DNA from 3 places in the Oceanobacillus alkalisoli genome. Region 2 is predicted to be linked to each of the others. Evidence: riboswitches for the same ligand, from Rfam matches in the RefSeq annotation. Region 2 holds a riboswitch; each other region holds the start of a gene.
What was found. A riboswitch is a leader RNA that binds a small molecule or an ion and turns the genes downstream of it on or off. The one in region 2 is predicted to bind thiamine pyrophosphate.
Positions count from the first base shown of each region.

Region 1: linked by a shared signal. The riboswitch ahead of L3V42_RS17575 (thiamine phosphate synthase) and the one ahead of L3V42_RS11145 (thiaminase II/PqqC family protein) in region 2 are both predicted to bind thiamine pyrophosphate.
Region 3: linked by a shared signal. The riboswitch ahead of L3V42_RS08705 (YkoF family thiamine/hydroxymethylpyrimidine-binding protein) and the one ahead of L3V42_RS11145 (thiaminase II/PqqC family protein) in region 2 are both predicted to bind thiamine pyrophosphate.

Region 1 covers NZ_JAKNRA010000027.1:256-6,619, forward strand. Annotated here, with positions in the region: partial or broken gene L3V42_RS17560 (hypothetical protein) at 1-114, shown strand, start outside; gene L3V42_RS17565 (hypothetical protein) at 275-802, opposite strand; gene L3V42_RS17570 (MerR family transcriptional regulator) at 960-1,700, shown strand; TPP riboswitch at 1,906-2,015, shown strand; gene L3V42_RS17575 (thiamine phosphate synthase) at 2,171-2,767, shown strand; gene thiO (glycine oxidase ThiO) at 2,761-3,876, shown strand; gene thiS (sulfur carrier protein ThiS) at 3,889-4,092, shown strand; gene L3V42_RS17590 (thiazole synthase) at 4,096-4,863, shown strand; gene L3V42_RS17595 (ThiF family adenylyltransferase) at 4,860-5,879, shown strand; gene L3V42_RS17600 (thiamine pyrophosphate-dependent dehydrogenase E1 component subunit alpha) at 5,910-6,364, shown strand, end outside.
Region 2 covers NZ_JAKNRA010000008.1:45,793-52,156, forward strand. Annotated here, with positions in the region: gene L3V42_RS11125 (ABC transporter substrate-binding protein) at 1-421, opposite strand, end outside; gene L3V42_RS11130 (ABC transporter permease) at 423-1,163, opposite strand; gene L3V42_RS11135 (ABC transporter ATP-binding protein) at 1,167-1,943, opposite strand; gene L3V42_RS11140 (acetylornithine deacetylase) at 1,965-3,260, opposite strand; gene L3V42_RS11145 (thiaminase II/PqqC family protein) at 3,942-4,175, opposite strand; TPP riboswitch at 4,390-4,490, opposite strand; gene L3V42_RS11150 (response regulator) at 5,603-5,974, opposite strand; partial or broken gene sda (sporulation histidine kinase inhibitor Sda) at 5,991-6,155, opposite strand; gene L3V42_RS11155 (PilZ domain-containing protein) at 6,179-6,364, opposite strand, start outside.
Region 3 covers NZ_JAKNRA010000005.1:34,711-41,074, forward strand. Annotated here, with positions in the region: gene L3V42_RS08685 (ABC transporter permease) at 1-96, shown strand, start outside; gene L3V42_RS08690 (CrcB family protein) at 139-504, opposite strand; gene crcB (fluoride efflux transporter CrcB) at 501-875, opposite strand; gene norA (multidrug efflux MFS transporter NorA) at 1,221-2,393, shown strand; TPP riboswitch at 2,455-2,556, shown strand; gene L3V42_RS08705 (YkoF family thiamine/hydroxymethylpyrimidine-binding protein) at 3,048-3,638, shown strand; gene L3V42_RS08710 (ECF transporter S component) at 3,656-4,261, shown strand; gene L3V42_RS18510 (ABC transporter ATP-binding protein) at 4,242-5,834, shown strand; gene L3V42_RS08720 (energy-coupling factor transporter transmembrane component T family protein) at 5,818-6,364, shown strand, end outside.

The sequences.
Region 1 (6,364 bases), on a different contig from region 2:
GGACAGATTTTGTGGTTATGCGGCTCATTTGTCTTAGAGAGTGTCCCTATTGGACAGATCGTGTGGTTCTCCGGCATGTTTGTCTTAGAGAATAGTCCTATTGGACAGATATAGCACTTGTCCTCTTAATCAGTCTAATAGAACACTTCAATCGAATAGAACGGGCAGTTTCCCCAAAGCTCGTTGTTTATTACGTTCTCTTTCACTAATCCTTGTCACCGAACTGATGTAAAAGCGGGATATCCAAGAATTACTCTTGAATATCCCGCTCGTATTAAAAACATTGGAAAGATTGGATTTGATTAAGGTCGATTCCGAAATATACCCAGCGGTTCCCCCGCCAGCGGAAACCAGCAATTGAATTCCTTCCGACAAAGGTCGGATAGAACCAGAATTGATCTCTTCTCAACCAAATATAAGTGAAGCGGAATAAACAGCCGCGAATGCCACCTGGATCAACGGCAAAGGTTTGCACCTGACTTTGCTGTGGGGTGAAATTCGGCGGTGGAGCGGAAGGTGGTCCTGCCTGTTGTTGCCCTTGTCCAGGGAATCCGCCCGGTCCTCCAGGCCCACCCGGGAACCCACCAGGTCCTCCAGGCGGCCAGCCGCCTCCCGATCCAGGACCCCATTGGCCCCCAGGAAACCCTGGTGGTCCAAACGGTGGAGGAGCTTGCTGTCCGCCGCCGAAGAATGGTAAATTCCCCGGGAAATTGAATAGTCTCTCTTCATCATACTCTTCGTACTCATGTCCATGCTCATTCTCATATGGGTATTGATACGGATCATACGGATTATGATTCATTCGTTCAGCCTCCTAAACATACTCTTCCATTCACTATATGGTGAAAACGTCTAGAAGGGGATTGAATTTCCGAAGAATGGGCGGGCAGAATAAAAAATAAATGTTGACCCTCACGTTACGTGATACCTTATAGTAAAAAATGAAAGGAGGGAGTTAGATGAAAGTGAAAGAAGTGGCTGATCTCGTCTGTATTAGTGTGCGCACACTCCATCATTATGATGAGATTGGTCTACTCACACCTGACGAGGTGACGGAAGCCGGTTACCGGATTTATTCGGAGGAAAATCTCGAGAACCTCCAGCAAATTTTATTTTTCCGAGAACTTGGCTTCCCGCTGAAAAGGATTAAGGAAATAATCCATGACCCGTCCTTTAATAAAACAGAGGCCCTTGAACTTCATAAAAGCATGCTTATGAAGAAGCAGGAGCAGCTGAATCAATTAATCGATACGATTGATAAGACGTTGTTAAATATGAAAGGAGAAAGACAAATGTCAGATAAAGAAAAATTCGCAGGCTTTGACTTCAGCAGTAACCCGTATGAAGCAGAAGCAAGAGAGCGCTGGGGTAACAAAGCCGTAGACGATGCCAATACAAAATTGAATGAAAAATCACAGAAAGAAATGCGGCAATTTCAGGAAGCGTTTAATGAAACCTTTCGTAGCTTGGCTGAAGTGCGGCATGAAGACCCTACTGCAGCAATTTCCCAGGAACGCATCCATGAATGGTATGTACTCTTGAACTCGTTCGGCAATTATTCAAAAAAAGCATTTAAAGGACTTGGCGAGATGTACATTGCGGATGAACGCTTTACGAAAAATATCGACCAGTTCGGAGAAGGATTGGCAGTGTTTATGCGGGATGCGATGGCTGTGTATGCTGAAGGGTTGAAGAAATAAGGACAAAAAAGAGCGAACCGGATCCCGAACCAGAAGTTAGTTTTCTACTCTAACTTTTGGGGGGTCACCACCTCCGTCGCTCCTTTTTTAAGAAATGAGTAGTTGTGTCTTATGAATAAGTTCTCTCCAAAGCGAAAAGGTTTATATCCCTTTACAATTTTCCACATTTATGCTAAGTTAGCGTTAACAATTAAATATATTCTATTCGTTTCACTAGGGGAACCCTTCATAAGGGCTGAGAGAGAAGTAGGACTTCGATACCCTCATAACCTGAACAGGCTTGTACCTGCGTAGGAAATGTGGCAAGGACAATTTGTATTTGAATTGTACTTTTATTAGAGATACATATCTAAAACAAAACCACTTTCCATGCAGGAGAGTGGTTATTTTTTTGTGATTAAATAATCCAATATTCTCCAAAAAAAGAATAGAGGCAATAAGCCCAATATTGAGACATTGGAGGGGAGTAAATGAAGCTAATTGCTGTAACGGATGATAGGTATTCCATAAAGGAACTTGCTGAAATGATTATTGCTATAAAAGACGAGGTTGATTATGTGCAAATTCGTGAAAAGTCCAAGACTGCGCGCTCGATTATGACCTTGCTCGATAGCCTGGAGTCAGGAGGTATGGACAAGGCGAAGATTTCCATCAACGATCGGTTAGACATTGCATTATTAAAAGGCATCACGAATCTGCATCTGCCTGAACATGGTCTTCCGGTAAAAATGGTGAAAAAGTTGTATCCGCACTTACGAGTGGGTTGCAGTGTGCACTCGGTTGCAAAAGCAAAAGAAATGGAAAGAGAAGGAGCGGATTATGTGATATATGGACACTGTTTTGAGACAGATAGCAAAAAGGGAATCCCGCCGAATGGACTTGAAAATCTAATCCGGATAAAGAAGGAGTTGGAAATCCCTGTTTATGGAATCGGTGGAATTACCCTTGAGAAGACAGCGGTTATGAAGGAAACGAGGGCAGACGGTATTGCCGTGATGTCAAGTATTTTCCAAGCAGCTCATCCGCGTTTCGTATTAAAGGAATTTCGTGAGGCGATTTCATGTTAAAGAAAACGTATGAAACAGTTGTTATCGGCGGCGGGATTATTGGTTGTTCAATTGCTTATTATTTAGCAAAAGAGAAGATGGATATTGCGGTAATGGAAGCTGGAAAAATCGGCGCAAAAACAACCAGTGCTGCGGCAGGCATGCTGGGAGCGCACTCGGAAAGTAACGATGATTTCTCCGTGTTTTATCCTTTCGCAAAAGCGAGTCAAGCTGCCTATATCGAATTAAAGGAGGCGTTATATGAGCAAAGCGGAATTGATATTGGTTACCGGGAAGGCGGGATATTGAAGCTTGTTTATTCACAAGCAGAGAAGCAAAACTTCAACTACTTACTCAAACAGCACACAGTGGAATGGCTTGATGAGCATCGGGTCAAAGAACTGGAACCAAGCATTAGCTCAAATGTTTTGGGGGCAACATATATTCCGGATGATGTGAATGTCCTTCCAGATCAGACGTGCCATGCCTTTATTAAAAGTGCTCAAGCAAATGGTGCATCTTTTTTTGAAAATAATCAGGTGTTTGAAATTGTGGATAAGGGCGGGAACTATCTGGTGAAAACGGCACAAGGAGAAGTAGAAGCCAAATATGTAGTTCTTGCCACAGGAGTGTATGGGAATAATTTATTCCATCAACTAGGTTTGGCGGAGAGAGTATCGCCAGTAAAAGGTGAAAGCCTTATCGTTTCCCATGAACAGCAGTTACTGAAGCATACATTATTTCATAATGGCAGCTACATTGTGCCAAGAAATAATGGGAAATTTATTATCGGTGCAACGATGATGGAAAATGACTGGAGTCATACGGTTAGTCTGAAAGGGGCAGATTTTTTAATTAAAAAAGCAAAGAAGATGCTCTCGTCTGCAGGGAAATTCACGATTGAAGGGGTGACGGCAGGTTTAAGACCAACAACATTTGACAGGCGCCCTTTTATTGGAGTTCATCCAGAGCAGGAAGGAATTTTCATAGCTACCGGCCATTATCGAAATGGGATTTTACTTGCACCGGCAACTGGACAGATGATCCGTGACTTTATTTTGGGAAAAGAAGTGGAGAGTAAACTGACCGAGGCATTTCGCCTAGATCGCCGTCAGCATATCATTGTTTAGGGGGTGAGAGAGATGACATTACAAATTAATGGGAAACAGGTGGAATTACCGGATAATGTAAATTCCGTAAAGAAGCTGTTATTGCATTACAAGTTGGAATCCCGGATTGCTGTTGTCGAGCTAAATAAGGAAATTGTGAAAAAGGAAGAATATGAAAAACGAAAACTTGTAAATGGGGATACGTTAGAAATTGTACATTTTATAGGAGGTGGATGATTTATGTTGAAAATTGCAGATCGCACATTTCGATCACGACTTTTATTGGGAACAGGGAAGTATCCGTCCTTTGAAATACAAAAAGAAGCTGTTTCGGTATCGGAGGCAGAAATTTTAACATTTGCTGTCCGGAGAATGAATATTTTTGAAGAAGGACAGCCAAATTTCCTCGAACAGTTAGATTTAGAAAAGTATACCTTGCTGCCAAATACAGCAGGGGCGAATACGGCAGAAGAAGCTGTACGGATTGCAAAACTCGCAAAAGCTTCCGGTTTATGTGACATGGTTAAAGTGGAGATAATTGGAGATGCGCGGAGCCTTCTGCCGGATCCGGTTGAAACGTTAAAGGCGTCAGAGATTCTTCTTGAAGAAGGCTTTATCGTTTTGCCATATACATCTGATGATGTGGTATTAGCAAGACGTTTGGAAGAGCTTGGGGTACACGCGGTTATGCCTGGGGCAAGCCCGATTGGTTCGGGCAGGGGAATTATTAATCCGCTAAACTTGCAATTCATCATTGAACAATCCAAGGTTCCTGTAATTGTTGACGCGGGGATCGGATCGCCTAAAGACGTTGCCCATGCAATGGAAATTGGTGCAGACGGTGTGCTGTTAAATACTGCCGTGTCAGGTGCAAAGAACCCCGTTAAAATGGCTGAAGCTGTAAAATATGCGCTGCAAGCTGGCAGATTAGGATACGAAGCGGGAAGAATTGAAGAAAAGGACTATGCGGTGGCAAGCAGTCCAACAACAGGAATGATTGGTTCATGAAGACCCGTTATTCACGGCAGGAGTTATTCCTTGGAGAAACAGCACAAAGAAAAATTAGAAATGGCAGGATCCTGATTATCGGGGCAGGGGCACTTGGTTCAAGCAGTGCGGAAATGTTAGCCCGCGCCGGTGTCGGTAAAATTACGATTGTTGACCGCGATTATGTAGAATGGAGCAATTTGCAAAGACAGCATCTTTTTGCAGAGGAACATGCGGAGCAAAGAATCCCTAAAGCAGCCGCGGCAAAACAACGCTTAGAACAAATCAACAGCCATATTACGATTCATAGTCTGATTTGTGATATCCACGGTTTAAACATTGGAGAAATTGTAAAAGGGCATGACCTCATCATAGATGCATCGGATAACTTTGAAATCAGATTGATTGCAAATGATGCGGCAGTCAAGCAAGGTATTCCTTTTGTCATGGGTGCGTGTGTTGCAAGCTACGGGACTACCTTTACAGTACTTCCTGGAGAGACACCGTGTCTACATTGCCTGTTCAATCATCTGCCGATTGACGGGATGACTTGTGAAACCGTTGGCGTAATCAGCCCCATTGTCCAAATCATTACAGCATTACAAGTAACGCAAGTGTTAAAAATACTGACTGGAGCACCAATAGAGCCAATTCTGAAGTCGGTAGATGTCTGGAAGGATGAACGGGCAGATATTGATGTATCGCGTTTAAAAAATGCAGATTGTCCAACTTGTGGATCTGGCCCGACTTATCCTTACTTGCAATATGAAAACCAGACGAAATCCGAAGTGCTTTGCGGCAGGGAAGCGGTGCAAATACGGCCGGCAGCAACCAGGGAGTTTATATTGCAAACTTTTTTAGATAAATTGAAAGGTCTTGTGGGCAATCCAATCATAAATCCATTCCTGTTGTCCTGTGAATTTGCGGGCCATCGCATCGTGTTTTTCAAAGATGGACGAGCGATTGTGCACGGTACCAATGATTTGAGAATTGCGAGAACAGTTTATAATCGATTTTTACAGTACTATACAGATTAATCACTTTAAAAAAGGAAGGAAAAAACCGCAATGGAGATACTTCCAAATTTAACAAATCCTGAATTGCTCAATCTTTATAAAAAAATGTGGCTGATCCGGCATTTTGATGAAAAGATTGATGAGTTTTTTCGAAAAGGAATCATGCACGGTACAACGCATTTATCAATTGGTCAAGAAGCGACTGCGGTGGGTGCATGTGCCGTATTAACGGATGAAGATAAAATCACCAGTACCCACCGTGGGCATGGGCATGCGATTGCAAAAGGCGCTCGAGTGGATAAGATGATGGCTGAAATGTTTGGGAAGTCGACTGGTTACAGCAAGGGAAAAGGCGGATCGATGCATTTTTCGGATTTAGAAAAAGGGAATCTTGGATCTAACGGAATCGTTGGTGGGGGAATTCCGATCGCGGTCGGAGCTGCCCTTACAGCGAAGATGAAAAAGCAAAAGGATGTGACGATCAGTTTTTTTGGAGACGGAGCAAC
Region 2 (6,364 bases):
CTTTTGGTGAAGCCATTGGATTATCTGAACGATAAACAACATGATTTAATGGTTCTCTTACGATTGCAGCGACAGATTTTACAGGAATATCTTCGTTAGCTTTTGCCATAATTACATCTGGCTGGTAATATAATCCCATCGTAATATTTCCTGAAGCTGCGAGTGTAAGAGGATCGGTAGGATTTGCAGGAAATTGAAATTCCACATCTAATCCTTCCTCAGCAAAATAGCCTTTTTCATCAGCTACGTATAAATAACTGTGAACTGCATTTGGATACCAATCGAGCATGATGCTTACCTTTTTCATTTCATCGCTAGCAACAGAACTTTCTTCTTTTGTTTCACTTTTATCTTCACCACATGCACTTAATATTAAGAGAAGCAAAGCAATAGTGAATAAAAAAATAAAGTTTTTTTTCATTTTATATTCGTCTCCAATTCAATATGTATTTTTCTAATAAAACAACGGCAATAAATAAAAGAATACCTATAAGCGAAAGTAAAACAATCGGAGCAAATACTCCCGCCCCATCGAATTGCGTCATCATTCGACGGCTAAAATACCCTAATCCCGCTTGTGCACCGAGCCATTCACCAATTGCAGCACCAATAACACTCATAGGTACAGCCACTTTTAATCCTGAAAAAAAGGATGGTAAAGCAGAGGGCACTTCTAACTTGAAAAAAAGTTGTCTTTTAGAAGCACCCATGGATTGAAATAATTCCTTCAGATCCCTATTTGTAGACCGTAATCCATCAAATGTGCTTACAGTAATCGGGAAAAAAGTAATAATAATCGTTACAACAATTTTACTCCAAATAGAATATCCAAACCAAAGTACAAAAATTGGTGCCAGGGCGATAATAGGGATTGTCTGCGAGGTAATCAGCAATGGGTATAACGTTTGTTCTAATGTTTTTGACATACTCATGCCAATTGATAACAGAATACCCAGCGTTAAGGAAATAGCTAGGCCGATCGCAATAACGGAAAATGTAATAGGAAGATGATGTAAGAACAATTCTTCACGTAATTCCCATAGTTTCATCCCAATTTCAGTTGGAGCAGGAAGAATAAAAGATGTGTTAATCCGCCTTGCACCTATTTCCCATATAAGTAATAGGATAAAAGTCAATATAGTTGAATACATATAATTTTTCATGTGTTAAACCCTCATTCGGAAACGTTCTATTAAACTATTTTTTAGTTCAATTACCTTTTTTTGATCCAAATGGTGTTGCCGCCTCGGACGTTTGAGTGGAACTTTAACTTCCTCTAATGTTGTAACAGGGGTATCTGTAATAACAAAAATTCTATCAGATAAAAACAAAGCTTCGGAAATATCATGTGTAATAAATAAAATAGTCGATAATTGTTTCTCCCATTGTTCTAGTAGCCATTCCTGCATAAATAATTTTGTCATCGCATCAAGTGCAGAAAAAGGTTCATCTAGCAATAACACGTTCGAACCTGATAAAGTGGCACGTAAAAAGGAAACCCGTTGACGCATTCCACCAGATAGTTCATTTGGATATTTATTTTCATATCCTTTTAATCCAAATTCCCCCAACAGCCTATCTACTTTACTATCAGTATCCTTTTGCTTTTGTATTTCCAAAGGAAGGAATGCATTTTGTCTAACCGTTCTCCAAGGCATTAATAAATCTTGTTGTGGCATATACCCAACTTTACCTAAGCGTTTCTCCATCTCTTCACCATTGACATAAATAGAGCCGCTTTTTTGTTGTTCCAATCCAACTATGAGTCGGAAAATAGTTGTTTTTCCCGAGCCACTTGCACCAACAATACTGACAAATTCTCCTTTTGGAATAGAAAAACTCACATCTTTTAAAATTCGCATTTGTCCGGCAGCATTTTCGTAATCAAAATAGACATTTTTAAATTGAAGTGCTTGTTCGTCATTGTCTAGTATACTTTTCATGGATATTCATCCTTTTTATGCTTAAGTAATAAGATCATTTATTATTTTTTCTTGATTGGACCATTGATAAATAAAGTGAATCATCGTTTTTGTAAAGGAAACTAATTGATCGATAGATAACTGTTCGTTTACAGCATGTGCATGAAGAAAATCACCTGGTCCATAAATTGCGGCCGGAATGCCTGCTTCAGAGAACCAGCCTCCGTCTGTAACAGATGGTGAAACATCGATGGTCACAGGTTCAGCATGAATCTTATTGTGAGATTTTGATAATATTTTTATCGCCTGATGATTTGGATCTACTTCAAGAGAAGGAAAAATCTCCCCCTTATCTTGAATCATTGATGTTCCACCCCATTCAAATATTGGTGGATTCTCACGTAACCATATGTCCGCTTCAGCGACTCTTAAGAGATGGTCTTCTATTTCTTGGGTAACTTGTTCATAGGTTTCATCCGGATAGTAATGAACAGTAAGCCATAACCGGCACTCATCAGCAATAAATGCTGCATGACGACCACCTTCGATGACCGCTGGATTAATCGTATTTGTCCCAGGTGGATAGCCCTCATATTGCTTCGTTATTGCCCAATGACGTTCAAGCTCTTGAAGACCTTCTATTAATTTCGACATTTTTTCAATTGCGCTTGCACCAAATAAGCCTCCACCTGCATGGATCATATTTCTGCGGGTTGCATCATGAAAGGTCTTTTCACTTTTAACGGTAATCCAACCAGTAATGACACCACCTTGACCTTGGATGTGCAAATCACTTGTGTCCACAACGAGAGCAAAGTCGGCGTGATAACCCCGTTCACAGCATTGTAATGTACCTGCTTCTCCAACTTCTTCTCCAATTACGGATTGAAAGATAACATCACCTGCAAAGGTCATATCTCCTTCGTTTAATAACTTTAGTGCAAATAACGCTCCGGCAAGTCCACCTTTCATATCAGCAGCTCCACGACCAATGATGTTGCCATTTTGAATCATCGGTTGGAATGGATCTGATTTCCACGCTTCATCTTCTCTTACTTCTGCTACATCGATATGCCCATTTACAATGAGACTTTGATGGGTATCTGATTTCGTTCCCTTTTGCACGCCAACGACATTAGGGTCATTGGGATAAACATCCCACATATCGATAGAGAAACCAATCTGCTCTAAAAATTGAGCCACATATGTTTGTGCTTCTCTCGTATTTCGAGCAGGTGGAGCGGGTGTTTTAAATGAGATGAGAGTAGCTAGTAAATCTACTAACTCATCTTGACGTTCATCTACTTGAGCTATTATTTTGTTTAGATTACTCATCATGTATAACCTTCTTTCATAAGAGAGAACTTGATATTCACACATATAATACTTGAAAAAACGAGTAGGGAGAACGATATAAAAGCTTCCTGTTTTAAGGAGGCAATCAACAAGTCTCCTCACACGTGCAGCTTGGGGGAATCATGTTCGGTTTGTTTTCCAGTAGGAATTGTGTAAACTTTATCTACAGTAAATAGATGGTGTCAGTTTGGATAACTGTTTAAAGCATAAAGTGAGCTCAGCTGACTAAAAAGAGCTACTGCCAGCATCAGGAAGCAGCTCATGAGCCAATACACACATGTCGATAATTGTAGATGAATTATAATGACGATGCATTTGCGTTGTCACCGCTTCCTTACGCTAGTATGAACTAGATCAAGTTTAAGAATTAAGGAGAAGTCCTTTCTCAGTTTTATAGAAACTATGAGTAAAGAGTTACGCCAAAATACCCCTAGTGGTGAAATGTATGGAATTTTTCTTTTAACAAATAATTGTACCATCTATTTCAATTGATTCATCTATTCATCTATTTAATCACGGACAAAGATATCTTTAATTCTTTTCAACTCATGTTCAGGTTTATCTTTTGCAATGTCATTTATCAAGTCGATACAGTCATCAGCATTTTCAGGGAAATTTCCAAAAGACTGCGATAGCGCTTTCCATGCGCCGAGCTGTGTTTGACTAAGTCATATAACTTGTATAGACAGTCATAGTAGCTGAAGGTTCTGTTGCATCTAACTCTTCAGTCGAAATATTGAATTCCTCTGCATACTTACGATACAGATCCATTTCAAAATCCATTGTGACGTTAAGTAGATTAGTAAAAGTAGTCATTGTTTTTAAATCATTCGCTTTCGTACTACCAATCGCGAACACACGAGAGTATTCAATTAAGTATACGTAATCTTGTTCCATAATAATGAATGAATAAACTTCTCTTTATCGAGAGTACCTTCCCCAATCCCCTTCACAAATGGATGCTCTAAATAATTACCCAAACAGGTTCTACAGTTTTGAATAGGCGATCTGTAATCGTCATAATATCTTATCTCCTTCTTTCTATTTTGAATAATAAATCAAAAAAACCATTCCACTAATAGAGGGAATGGTAGAATAAAAGATACTGTTATACGTATCGCCACCACTTCCCTACGCTAGTATGACCTAGTTCAGGTTCAAAGGGTCAAGACATGTCTTTCTCAGCAAACTTTTGCTCCCCTAGTGATTCATCTATGCAATTAGCCTTATTATAATCATACATGTTTACCCTTGTCAAATATCGCTGGATTTGGGTTTGTATCAAGCTTTTCTCGGTAGATCTTTTAGGCATTATTTATGCAACGCCTGCGATAGTTCCACTACACGGACAAAAGTTAAGTCAATGATGGCGGACTAATAAATTCGCACCACATTAGGCATGTATAATGGTCTTTTTGATAGTGGCTCTCTTGTCCCCATTCACTGGCTCTATTATCCGCAAACGGTGGCTCAAAACTCCGCACTGCTGGCTCATTCTGTCCGCAATACTCACCTATTGTCTTTATTAAAAATGACGTACACTATGATATTCACCCTGCCAAGGTGATGAAACAATTAACTTACTGTCATCTCTAGTTACCGATAGAGTCTGCATATCCCAATAAATAAAGGGTCTGCAGACATTTTTAAGTTTAAGGTTATCTGTAATACTCATTAATGATTTCATGTTTCATGCCAAATTTATGCCACAAAAAAGCAATCACCCTCAGCTTATCCTGGCTAGTTGAGTGATTACTTTATCCTGACAAATCCCCGCCGCACTTGATGCGGGCAACTGTCTATATTCTAATATATAAACCTTTCTTATTCAATCGGAGACTTCAATAGCATCAAATGTGTGATCCATTTAGTTTAAATTCATGATACGGAAGCCTCATTATTATATAAGTTCTCCTGAGAAGTCATAAAAATATGCTGTATATTACCAACAACTATCAAGTTCTAACACAGCGTCTGTAATAGAATGATATTTCAAATCTATTAGGCGAGGTATCTTTTCTTGATAAAGCTCTTCGAAATCAGTGACCGGGATCGATATAAGTCTATAAACACTGATCTCACAAGGTTTTTTGTATGAAATGTGTAAAATTTGTGTAAAATAATTTTAAAAAGATACTTTAATGAATTTCATAATACGTATTTAATGCTTCACCATCACCATATGTAGTTGAGTTGGTTCGTTCCCAACTACATATGGTGATGGAAATGCCGACTTTGGTAATTATGAAATTCATTCACTTATGTCCGCAATGTTAATGAAGTTTTTATCTGCTTTATATAGTATACTTGAATAATAAATATAGTTAAGCAACTACCTTATCCAATACATTTAAAATTTCTTTAAGGTTGGACTTAACAAGAAAAGCCTTTGCTCCATTTTTTAAACACTCGTCTACATAAAAGTGGTGACCTAGAGATGAGCACATAATAACCTTAATTCCTGGATATAATCTTACTAAATGTTTTAGCGCTTGTATTCCGTCCATCTCATCCATAGTTACATCCATTATAACTATATCTGGTTTATATGAGTGAAATTTTAGTATTGCCTCTCGACCGTTTGAAGCTTCAGCTATGACATTATATTTTTTCGTATCGTTCAGTATATTTGCAATATACTTTCTCATAAAGGATGAATCATCAACTAAAAGTATGCTGTATATAGTAATCACCACTTTTTATTTACTAATTTTATTTTACTAGTTTTTTAGAAAAGAGTATTATTTTATTTAACGTTTTTCGCTTTTTAATATTAAAATCAATCCCTCTTCTCAACATTTCTTCTTTTAAGATTATTTTAAACTGCACGTCCACTTTGAGTTCAATGGCTTTTTTATACGGCTCAATTATTGTCTTATTAGATAAATAAGGATTTCATATTAAACTTCCTTTTGCTCAAGCATTTTTCTTCTTTTCTCAAGTTCTTTGTTTCTAATCAATTTGTTTAGGTCATTTTGCGCCCTAGTTTCTGCTTCAATGAATTTAACGCCATAAATAAGTTTATTACTATTAATGTGCTCCTCTTTTCGCATCAATAATCCTCTTATTTCAAATTCGTGATTATC
Region 3 (6,364 bases), on a different contig from region 2:
CTCGGCTTTTCCATTAGCGTCTTAGTTGTCTATTATATGATTTTTGCAGTGATCTCCTGGTTTTTCTTTGCGAAGCGGGATGTTGCAGGTCACTAACCCATTTATTCAGGTTCCGCCCTTGTTACGGAACCTGAATTTTTATAAAAATAACGCCCCGCAAATAGTCCCTAGAAATGCCAATGCTATACCAAAAACATACGTTAGAACCGTGTAAAATAAAAACTCTCTTCTATTTCCCTTTCTCCATAACGATCCCATCTCGAGTTTCAACGTGGAGAATGTCGTAAAGGCACCAAGAAATCCTGTTCCCAATAAGAGAAGTAATAATGCATCCACCCCTGCCCCCATAAGCAATCCAAGTAAGAATGCACCTGCCAGATTGGCGAGAAGCGTGCCCATCGGTATGGCCTTACCAGAATTGTTCATCTTCCTCGAAATCGTATAACGCGCAATCGCGCCTAAAAACCCGCCAACACCAACGATGAATAGATACATCCAGTTCATTTCTTACTCACTCCTTTACCGACTCGAAAACCAATTTCACTCATACCTAGCCCGCCAATCAGACTCACGAAAATATAGACACATCCGAGCAACACCGACTGATTTTGAAACAACTCAACCGTTTCTACACTGACAGCGGAGAATGTAGTGAACGAGCCTACAAAACCGGTTGTTATTACCATTTTCATTTTTTCTTCTAGGCGGACTTTTTTAAACAGCCCGTAAGTCAGCCACGCAAGCAGAAAGCTGCCTAGCAAATTAACCAATAACGTCGCATAGGGAAAAACATGATCTGTCATAAATAGAATTCCTGCGCTATACCGGAGCATTGCACCGAATGCTCCCGCAAGGCCAATATAAATATAATGCATTCGTCCAACATCCTTTTTTATATAAGTTAATGCTCAAGTTTTACCTGTACATAAGAGAATAAAACGAGATTTGACCACAATCAATTGAATGAATTTCATAATTACCAAAGTCGGCTTTCTCATCACCATATGTAGTTGGGAACGAACTAACTCAACTACATATGATGATGGTGAAGCATTAAATACGTATTATGAAATTCATTAAATTACTAGCTTTCATAAATTATTCCAGACTGTGAAAATTAAGCTATAATAAATTGTTCAAAAACGCTTGCAACTCTCAGCAAATCGGAGTAAAATTTCTATGTTTAATACAGAATATCATACCACCTAGGAGACAAAGCTATGGAAAAGAAAGATTGGACATTGACGCTTCTGCTTTCAAATATATTCTTTGTATTTTTAGGAATCGGGCTCGTTATACCGGTTCTGCCAACCATCATGAATGAACTCAGCATCAGCGGCACCGTGGTTGGTTATCTAACAGCTGCCTTCGCTTTAGCTCAATTGATTTTCTCGCCTTTTGCAGGAAAAGCAGTTGATAAATATGGCCGTAAGCGTATGATTATTATCGGTCTTTTTATTTTCAGTTTTTCCGAGTTTTTATTTGGCCTTGGTAAAACAATTGAGGTATTGTTCGCCTCGCGGATTCTCGGAGGAATAAGTGCTGCTTTCATCATGCCTGCGGTTACCGCATTTATCGCGGATATTACGACGCCGAAAACCCGGCCGAAAGCACTCGGCTATATGTCGGCGATGATCAGTACCGGATTTATTATCGGACCGGGAATTGGTGGCTTCTTAGCAGAAATTGGTACGCGTGTACCGTTCTTCTCTGCTGCGGCCTGTGGTTTAATTGTTGCTTTCATTTCGATTTTATCCTTACATGAGCCGAAATCAAAAACAGATGATATGGCTGATATGACTGAGGAACTCGGTAAAAGTGGCTTAAAGAAAGTGTTTATGCCGATGTTCTTTATCGCTTTTATCGTTATTTTAATTTCAACATTCGGTCTTGCTGCTTTTGATTCTTTCTTCAGTCTTTATACGGATCATAAGCATGGTTTCGCTCCTTCTGACATTGCGATTGCCATTACAGGCGGGGCGATTATCGGAGCGATTTTCCAGGTTGTCTTGTTCGATTGGTTAACAAGATGGATGGGGGAAATCAATATCATCCGCTGGTCGCTCGTGATTTCTGCTGTATTGGTCTATGCCATGACACTTGCCAACTCTTATTGGCAAGTGATGGCCGTCACCTTTACGGTCTTTATCGGATTTGACCTCATCCGGCCAGCCGTTACGAACTATTTATCAAAAATCGCCGGGAATGAGCAAGGGTTTGTTGGCGGGATGAACTCTTTCTTCACCTCCTTAGCTAATGTGTTTGGTCCGTTGATTGGCGGGATTTTATATGATGTAGATATCAATTATCCGTTTATTTTCAGCTCGGCTGTTATTGTCGTCTGTCTCCTTTTCACTATTTTTTGGAAGAAACCAGAGATTAAAATTAATTAAATACTTTACAAAATACCGAAACATGTATACAATCTTGAATTAGAATAACTGCATAATGAAACATAAGCACTAGGGGAGCTGCGTCATGTGGCTGAGAGGATCAATCCGACCCTTACTACCCGATCTAGATAATACTAGCGTGGGGAAGTGCAGTTTACAGATATTACATTGATAAAATTAATGTGTAAACTGCATTCCCCTTAGGAATGCAGTTTTTTTATTGCATAGGAAACTATAAAATAAAAATGCTGTGGATAACTAAAGTTGCTAGCACTATCCACGTCCGCTCTGCGTCCAGCGACTAGCAGATCTTTTGGTGGGACGAGCAATGCGCAGTCCTAAACTTCACACTCTTCCAATCGATAAAGAAGACTTAGCCGTTTGGTCTTTGTGAGGCTTAGTCGCCCTTATACCCTTGTGGTGAAAGTCAACATCAACTCAAAGAGGAAAGGAAGGCCGACTAAGGACGGACCAAGGCCCAACTCACGTCTACCCCCTAAAGGGGCATGTTTCCTTTATCTCATTTCAGAGTGTTCCAGTTTGTACGTCGCTACGACGCACAGGATGTGCTAGTGCAGGTGTTGCGAAGACGATCGCGTTTTTAACATGCAAGGGCGCTTGCGCCTTTGTTATTATCATAAGGAGGAGATTTGAATGGATAACAGTTGTGGAACAAGTCGAATTGCAGGGTGCCAATTTAGTTTGCATCCCATGAGCAGTAATTTTGTGGATATTATTCTATCAACATTAGACGAGGTAGATACCTCTAAGGTTTGGAAAGAAACAGATGATGTAAGCACGTGTATCCGCGGGAAAATGGTTCATGTTTTCGATGTAGCGAAAGCAATCTTCCTGCATGCTGCGAAAACAGGTGAGCATGTTGCGATGAATGGAACGTTCTCTATAGGCTGTCCTGGTGATACGGAAGCTGACGCATACATGGATGAAACAGACACACCGCTGAACGAAGAAAAGGCAAAATCGATCATCCAAATCGCTGGTTGTAAATTTTCCCTTTATCCATTGGGGCATGAGGATTACATGGATAAAATCTATGAGCAGATCAATTTATCAAAGCATCGTAATGTCACCGTTACTTCTGCACATTATGCAACAAGGTTAGACGGAGATGTTCATGATATCTTCCATGCTTTACATGAATCCTTTGAACTCGTTCAAGAAAAAGTTTCGCATGTCACCATGACCTTCAGCCTTTCCGCCAACAGTCCTACTACTATAAAATAAACCTAGGGAGAAGTGAAATGACAAAGCATTGGAAATTAAAAGAGATTGTTCTCATGTCCGTATTAGGTGTCGTCTTCGGGATCATTTACTTGGCATTCTTTCTTGTTGGTCAAGGGATTCGTAATATGCTTGCTCCATTTGGTCTCGCACCGTTTGGATATGAGGTTATTTTTGGCATTTGGTTTATTGTTTCCATCCTTGCAGCTTACATCATCCGGAAACCGGGTGTTGCCTTTACAGCTGAGCTTATCGCGGGTGTTACCGAAGTATTATTAGGAACTGCCGCAGGACCCGGACTTATTTTAGCAGCTGCAATTCAGGGCCTCGGAGCAGAGTTTGCTTTTGCAATAACAAAATGGAAGGATTACCGTTTACGCATTTTAATTCTTTCCGGTGTCTTTGCAGCCATTTTTAGTTTTACTTGGAATTTATTCTCCTCCGGAAACATTGCATTAGCTCCGGAATTACTTATCGCAATGTTAACAGTTCGCATCATCAGCGGCGCCCTTCTTGCGGGTGTTCTAGGTAAATGGCTGAGTGACCAACTCGCAAAAACTGGAGTACTTCGGGGTTACGCCTTAGGAAAGGAGTTACAGAAGAAACGTGAAAAAGGAGCAGCTTAATCGATTACTTCAGGTAGAAGGTTTTTCATTTGACTATGAAAGTTTAGATAAACCATTACTCAATCAGCTAAACTTTTCCTTAATGGATAAGGAGACGACTCTCCTTATCGGTTCAAGCGGTTCCGGGAAAAGCAGTCTATCTTTATGTTTAAATGGATTGTATCCGGAGGCGGTTGAAGGTGTTTCTTCCGGCAACATCTATTACCGAGGGACAAATATACAAGACTACCAAAAAGGAGAGCTCAGTCAGTTGATTGGCATTGTCTTTCAAGACCCGGAAAGTCAATTTTGCATGATTACCGTAGAGGACGAGCTTGCTTTTACATTAGAAAACAGAAAAATTGCCCCTTCCGAAATGCCTGAGCGCATTTCGGAAGCGTTATCTGTCGTTGGAATGGACGGTTTTCAAAAACGAAAGATCCATGAGTTATCGGGGGGACAAAAGCAGAAAATTGCTTTAGCAGCTGTTCTTTTACTAGAACCAGAGCTATTGATTTTAGATGAACCTACGGCAAATTTAGATCCGGTTTCCCGAATAGAATTCATCCAATTAATTAAGCACATCCAAGCAAAACAAAAATTAGCTGTGTTTATCATTGAACACCAACTCGAGGATTGGCTCGATGTTGTCGACCGTCTTCTTGTTTTAGGAAAACAGGGTAAAATCATTGCGGATGGCAGTGTAACATCCATCTTTTCAGATCATCATTCTTTATTAAAAAAGGAAGGCGTATTTTTACCAAGGCAGTATTCTAACGCTGAAGATTCCTATCCAACTTACGCTGAATCCCCTCCTCGAATCAAGCAAGATGTTCTGATAACGATTAAACAGATGGGCTTTCACCGCAAAAAACACACTATTTTACAAGATATAAATTTAGAAATACACCGCGGGGAATTCATCGCAATTGTTGGAGAAAACGGCGCTGGCAAATCTACCTTACTGCAATTAATGGCTAGGTTGTTAACTCCTCAAAAAGGAACAATAATTTTTCACGATAAATTGATGGATCAGTGGGAGGAAAAAGAGTTGCGAAAGAGAATAGGATATGTTTTTCAAAATCCAGAGCACCAATTCATTACGGACACTGTATATGATGAATTAACATTTGGAATGAAATTGAATGGATGGACAACAGCTGAATCAGATACTGCTGCAACGGCACTTTTAAAGCAGTTCCATTTAGAAAAACATAAATACAGTAATCCCTTTTCCTTAAGCGGCGGACAAAAACGCCGCTTAAGTGTTGCAACGATGCTGGACGAAACACCTGATATTTTGTTTTTTGATGAGCCGACATTTGGCCAGGATGCTAAAACTACAGATGAATTGATGTATATGATTGAAGCCCTGAGAAAAAATGGAACGGCCATCGTCTTCGTCACCCATGATATGGACATTGTGGACACAGTTGACCGCGCTATCGTCTTGTATCAGCAGCATATTCATTATAATGGCGAGCCGGAAAGTCTTTGGAAGCAAGCTGATTTGCTGGAAAAAACTCGATTACGTTTGCCTTACCGGATTCGAGTACTTCATAAAGAAGGTGTAAGCCTTGATCTCGTCCATTAATCCAACAATCAAAGCATTTGCCATCTTCATTCCAGGCATTTTGCTCAGTTTTACATTCGATATGTTTACACCGCTTGTTTATTTTTTATTTATTCTTATTGTGACATTTACAATGAGCGACATCCCCTTCCTAAAATGGCTTAAGATTTTCAGTCCATTTCTGCTTGTTGCGCTTAGTTTCGCCTGGATGACCATTCTATATACGAATCAAACCTTTTCCTATGGTGAAGTTTTATTTACCCTTTTCGGAATCGAGATTACAAGGGGTAGTATGATAACAGGAATCAGTCTCGCCTTACGTTCTCTTTGTTTCGTGTGCTTGTCGATTCTCTTTGCTTTAACGACGAACTCGACTAAATTCATGCTGAGCTTGATGCAGCAATGCAAGGTTCCACCGAAAATAACATATGGTATTCTAGCCGGATATCGCTTTTTACCGATGTTCCGTGAAGAACTACAAATCTTAAGACAAGCTCATCGTATCCGCGGATTTAGCAGAACGAAAGGGCTAAAAGGAAGATGGAATCAAT